Linked DNA regions of Aquitalea magnusonii. Each later gene encodes a partner of the first gene's protein in a complex. Links are inferred from orthologs where the notes say so. Each region holds a gene or a part of one and is shown on either strand. Other genes may lie near its edges.

Region 1 (2,957 bases):
CGCGGATTTCTTCCTTGCCGATGCGCTCGACCAGCTCCAGCACTTCTGCCACGGTGCCCGGGCATGCCGAGATGGCCAGAATCATGTGCTTGAGGCCGTCTTCGATACGCTTGGCGATTTCGATTTCGCCTTCACGGGTCAACAGCTCGACCGAGCCCATTTCGCGCATGTACATGCGCACCGGGTCGGTGGTACGGCCAAACTCGGAATCCACCGACGACAGGGCCGCCTCGGCTTCTTCCACCGCATCTTCATCCGCAACAGCCGGCGTGGCATCGGACATCAGCAGGGTTTCTGCGTCCGGCGCTTCGTCATAAACCTGGATGCCCAGACCGGAAATCATCGTGACGATGTTTTCAATCTGCTCGGCATCGGACACATCTTCCGGCAGGTGGTCGTTGATCTCGGCGTAGGTGAGATAACCACGTTCCTTGCCCAGGGCAATCAGCTGGCGCAGCCGTTTACGCTGCTCTTCCAGGCTCATTACCTGTTCTTCGTTGTCCTGCACATCTTTTTGATTTTCGGGAGAGGCCGCCATTTTGCTTCCTGCTTTAAAAAAGCCGAAAAAAACAGTTGATTATAACACAACTACGTCACCCCTGCCCCGGCTCACATAGGCGAGCCGAGCAGGTCTCGGAGCAGTTCCCTGAATAATGCTTTTTCTTCCGGACTTAGACCTTCGTTACGGTCCTTCAGTTTTAGCCTTTCCACCTGGGCTTCACGCAACATTTTCAGCAATCTGGCGTTGCCATGCTGAAACTGGATGCGGTCATCCTCACCGGGGTCGGCAAACTCGTCCGGATCCTGCATGGCCTGGTGCAGCACACTGTCGATCAGCCCTTCGTAGGGGGTGCCACGCAAGCCCTCTATCAATTGCGCCGTATTGGGCGGCTGTTCGTGTTCCTGCACACTTTCGGCCAACATCGCAAAGCAGGCCAGTTCGTCGGACAGCGGCAGGCTGTCCGGCAGGCTCACATCGCTGGCCCACGCCGGGTTCATCAGCAGCCATTTGATCTGCTTGTGAACAATGGGCGTGTTGATCTGGCGATATGATTCCTCCGGCAAGCGGTATTCCCGCTTGCCCTTGCGCTCCGGTGCCTTCTTGCCTGTGGTCAGCATGTCGAAATCGTCGACGTCCATGCCGGCAAGTTCTGCCAGCCGCTTTCTGATCATGAAGCCAAGCGCCGGTGCTGCAATTTGTGCCAGAAGCGGGCTGGCCTGTTTGATCAGGTCGGCCCGCCCTTCCGGCGTATTCATGTCCACGCGGCCTGTCAGCTCGCGGGTAAAGTAAACCGACAGCGGCAGGCTGTGCTGTTCCAACTGCTGCTCAAATGCTTCGGTACCGAATTCCCGTACATAGCTGTCCGGGTCGTGCTCCTGCGGCAAAAACAGAAAATTCAGCGCCTTGCCGTCCTGCAATTGCGGCAGGCTGTTTTCCAACGCACGCCAGGCGGCCTTCTGGCCAGCCTTATCGCCATCAAAGCAGAAATACACCTGATCGGCATGACGCATCAGCTTGCGCACATGCTCGCCAGTGGTGGCCGTCCCCAGCGTGGCTACCGCATAGCCGATGCCATACTGCGCCAATGCCACCACATCCATATAACCTTCAACCACCAGCACGCGATTCTTTTCTCGAATCGCCTGGCGGGCTTCGTACAAGCCGTACAGTTCGCGGCCTTTTTCGAACAGCACCGTTTCCGGCGAGTTCAGATACTTCGGCTCCCCCTTGCCCAGCACGCGCCCACCAAAACCGATGATGGCTCCGCGCTGATTACGGATGGGAAACATCACCCGCTCACGGAACCGGTCGTAACGCTTGCCGCTTTCCTCATTGAAAATGACCAGACCGGCATCCACCAGCTTGTCATCCTGATACTGCGGAAAGATGGCCTGCAGATTCTGCCACTCACCAGGGGCATAGCCGAGGCCAAAGCGCGCAGCCACTTCGCCACTGACACCACGCCCTTTCAGGTAGCTGATGGCGACCGGCGCTGACTTCAACTGCTGCTTGAAATACCCGGCAGCCAATTGCATGACTTCTTCCAGCGACAACTGCCGCTCACGCGCGGCGCGCGTGGCTTCCGGATTGACACTGCGCACCTCCGGTACCGGCATGCCAACGCTGTCAGCCAGCATCTTTACCGCATCGACAAAGCCCAAGCCCTGGTATTCCATGACGAAGCCGATGGCCGAGCCATGCGCACCACAACCAAAGCAGTGATAAAACTGTTTGCTGGGGCTAACCGTGAAGGAGGGGGATTTTTCCTTGTGGAAGGGACAACAGGCCAGATAGTTCTGGCCTGCCTTTTTCAGCGGGACATAGCGATCCACCACGTCGACAAGATCGACACGGGACAGCAACTGATCAACAAAGTCCTGTGGAATCAACGCCGAACACCTGCCTTAACACGGAGGAACAAATTACCGGACCATACTGCGCCCGGCCAGAGATCAGGCAGCAAGCCTGGCCTTGATGCGAGCCGAAACCAGTGCCATGTCGGCACGTCCCGCCAACTGCGGGCGTAGCAGGCCCATAACCTTGCCCATGTCCTGCATGGAGGCAGCACCGCTGTCGACCACGGCCTTGGCCACCAGCTCGTCGATTTCGGCTTCAGACAGTTGCTGCGGCATATAAGCCATCAGCACCGTCATTTCGGCCTTTTCCTTGTCGGCGAGATCCTGACGCTGGGCTGCTTCGTACTGGGAGATGGAGTCACGACGCTGCTTGAGCATCTTGTCGATCACCACCACGATTGCGGCATCATCCAGTTCGATGCGTTCGTCCACTTCCTTTTGCTTGATGGCAGCCATCAACAGACGAATGGCGGCCAGACGCTCGGTTTCCTTCGCCTTCATGGCGGACTTCATGTCATCGCTGATACGGGCTTTGAGGCTCATGTCGTGCTCACGGGAGCGCCATGTCAAGACATGGCGGAAAATTCTGGAGTACAAAT
Region 2 (2,897 bases), 1.0 Mb from region 1 along the record:
TCGTCTTCCTCTCCGTGGATCACCAGCGTATTTGCCGGCACTGGCGGTGTGGGGATTTCATACTTGCCAACCGCCACGCCCATCAGCAACAACTTGTCAGCCTCAATCACGGCACGGGTACGCGCTGCCACAAAACCACCAAACGAAAACCCTGCCAGTGCCAGCGGCAACTGGCCATGCACGGTGCGGGCATGCTCGACCACGGCAATGACATCCTCCACCTCGCCAACCCCATGGTCATGCTGACCACCACTCTCCCCCACCCCGCGCAGGTTAGGACAGTAGCAGGCATAACCCAACTGTGACAGCGCCTTGGCGGCTGTCTGCACCACCTTATTGGTATTGGTGCCCCCCTGCAGCGGGTTGGGATGGCAAATGACGGCAATTCCCTGCGGCTCGCCTTGCGGCAATACCACGATGGTCTCCAACTCGCCTACCGGGCCGGGAATCACACACTTGTTCAGGGCTTTCAACATCAGATCTTCAACCTTTCAACAATACGCCCAGCCACTACGTGCTCATCGATGATTTCGTCGATGTCTTCGCGGTCGATAAAGGTGTACCAGGTCTCTTGCGGATACACCACCATCACCGGACCATCATCACAACGCCCCAGACAACCAGCCTTGTTGATGCGGACCTTGCCTTCCCCCGCCAGCCCCAATGCCTTGACCCGGTCCTTCATATAGCCCAGCAGTTCGCTGGAACCGTGGTTATTGCAGCAATCTTCTCCGGCAGCACGCTGGTTGCAGCAGATAAATACATGTTGGTCGAAAAAGCTCATGAACTACCTTTCCTGTAGGAATGCACACCCTGACTCTTGCTAACCGACAGGCTTAGCCGTCGCTGTCCGCCCAACCGCTGATACCCAGCGTGGCGGCATTCTCAAACTTGGCATGCTTGCCGACAAATGCCAGCCGCACCGCACCGGTAGGGCCGTTACGATGCTTGCCGATGATGGCCTCGGCCATACCCTTCACTTCCGCGTTTTCCGGGTTGTAGTACTCTTCGCGATACATGAAGATGATGATATCGGCATCCTGTTCGATTGCGCCGGATTCCCGCAAGTCAGACATCATCGGGCGCTTATTGGGACGCTGCTCCACCGCACGCGATAGCTGCGACAGCGCAATCACCGGCACCTGCAACTCCTTGGCCAGGCCTTTCAGGCCACGCGAAATTTCACCCAGTTCGGCGGTGCGGTTATCCCCACGCCCCGAACCCGACATCAGCTGCAAATAGTCGATCACGATCAAGCCAAGCTTGCCGCCATGCTGGCGTGCCAGACGGCGGGCACGGGCACGTAGTTCCAGAGCGGTGAGTGCCGGGGTTTCGTCAATATACATCGGCGCTTCAGACAGCTTGCCAATGGCGTAGGTGAGTTTTTGCCAGTCCTCGTCACCCAGCTTGCCGGTACGCAACACATGCTGATCCAGCCGTCCAACCGAGCCGAGCATCCGCATCACCAACTGTGCCCCGCCCATTTCCATGGAGAACACGGCCACCGGCAAATGTGCCTCCACCGCCACATGCTCGGCAATATTCATCGAGAAAGCGGTTTTACCCATGGACGGACGCCCGGCAACGATGACCAAATCCCCCGGCTGCAGGCCGGATGTCTTGGCATCCAGATCGATAAAGCCAGTGGGAATACCAGTGACTTCGTCCGGATTATCCCGGCTGTACAGCATGTCAATCCGCTCGACCACCTCTTTGAGCAAGCCCGGCATTTCCAGAAAACCCTGCTTGGACTTGGCAGTGGATTCGGCAATCTGGAACACCTTGCCTTCAGCCTCGTCCAGCAACTGGGCAGCATCGCGTCCTTGTGGCGTGTATGCCGATTCGGCAATCTCCGCCCCAACCACCGCCAACTGACGCATGATGGAACGTTCGCGCACGATTTCCGCATAGCGACGGATATTGGCGGCCGACGGCGTGTTCTGCGCCAGCGTTGCCAGGTAAGACAGACCGCCCACATCTGCCAGCTCGGCGTTCTTGTCCAGCACCTCGGATACCGTGACAACATCGGCAGGACGCCCCAGCTCGATCAAGCGCGCTATGTGCTTGAAAATGAGTTTGTGGTCGTGACGATAGAAGTCGGCCTCGGAGACAACGTCGGCAATCTTGTCGAAAGCGCCATTATCCAGCATCAAACCGCCAAGGACCGACTGCTCGGCCTCGGTCGAATGTGGCGGTGTGCGCAGGGATGCCATGGCACCATCAAAATTTTCGTACTGTTCGGTCATGGAGACTCAATGAAATGTGCAACAGGCAACAGCATGGGATAAGACGGCAATTCTAGCAGTTTTTGCCGGCCACATAGCCGGATGACCACGCCCACTGAAAGTTGTAACCACCCAACCAGCCGGTGACATCAACCACTTCGCCGATAAAGAACAAACCCGGAACATCCTTGGCTGCCATGGTTTTGGAAGATAGCGCTTTGGTGGAAACCCCGCCGCGCGTCACCTCAGCCTTCTTGTAACCCTGGGTGCCATTGGGCTTGATGCGCCAATGCTGTACCTGTTCAGCCAGCTGCAAGCGCTTTTTGGGCGACAAATCCTTCAGCCGGACATTGAAACCCAGCCGGCTCAACCACGCCTCGGCAAAACGCTTGGGCCAACCCAGCTCGGCCAGCGCGTTGCTCACCAGTTGTTCACTGCTTTGCCGCTCGTCCAGAAATGCCTGGACGTCACAGTCCGGCAGCAGATTGATCACCACATCCATGCCCGGTTCCCAGTAAGAGGAAATCTGCAGGATGGCCGGACCAGACAAGCCTTTATGGGTAAACAGGATCTGCTCACGAAAACGCCCCTTGCCGGCGCGCACTTCCACATCCAGCGACACCCCGGCCAAGGGAGCAAAAGCCTCGGCATCCGCTACATGGAAAGTCAGCG

What was found. Proteins that work in one complex are often made in the same cells at the same time.
Region 2: the proteins of dnaG (region 1) and dnaB are in contact, whole or in part, in a crystal structure (PDB 2R6A), measured with the Geobacillus stearothermophilus proteins. The link is inferred for Aquitalea magnusonii from one-to-one orthologs. Residues at the interface, in WP_049624496.1 of Geobacillus stearothermophilus: Lys456, Leu457, Leu458, Pro459, Ala460, Asn463, Ala464, Leu467, Leu535, Leu536, Ile537, Ala538, Gln544, Glu545, Asp548, Tyr549, His552; in WP_033016901.1 of Geobacillus stearothermophilus: Ser13, Glu15, Ala16, Gln18, Glu91, Leu92, Asp94, Ala95, Val96, Pro97, Thr98, Ala99, Ala100, Asn101, Tyr104, Tyr105, Ile108.

What each region holds. Positions count from the first base shown.
Region 1 is NZ_AP018823.1:126,729-129,685, reverse strand. What follows is about bases 1-2,884. They hold dnaG (DNA primase), read right to left. Parts: upstream 2,392-2,884; coding sequence 610-2,391; downstream 1-609. Other genes in these bases: DLM_RS00665 (GatB/YqeY domain-containing protein), read right to left, coding at 2,455-2,884; rpoD (RNA polymerase sigma factor RpoD), read right to left, coding at 1-538. Outside these bases: more of DLM_RS00665, read right to left, coding at 2,885-2,901. UniProt on the Escherichia coli protein: RNA polymerase that catalyzes the synthesis of short RNA molecules used as primers for DNA polymerase during DNA replication.
Region 2 is NZ_AP018823.1:1,132,239-1,135,135, reverse strand. What follows is about bases 42-2,865. They hold dnaB (replicative DNA helicase), read right to left. Parts: upstream 2,247-2,865; coding sequence 837-2,246; downstream 42-836. Other genes in these bases: DLM_RS05540 (NAD(P)/FAD-dependent oxidoreductase), read right to left, coding at 2,299-2,865; DLM_RS05550 ((2Fe-2S) ferredoxin domain-containing protein), read right to left, coding at 476-784; DLM_RS05555 (alpha/beta hydrolase), read right to left, coding at 42-476. In the rest of the region: more of DLM_RS05555, read right to left, coding at 1-41; more of DLM_RS05540, read right to left, coding at 2,866-2,897. UniProt on the Escherichia coli protein: The main replicative DNA helicase, it participates in initiation and elongation during chromosome replication. Travels ahead of the DNA replisome, separating dsDNA into templates for DNA synthesis.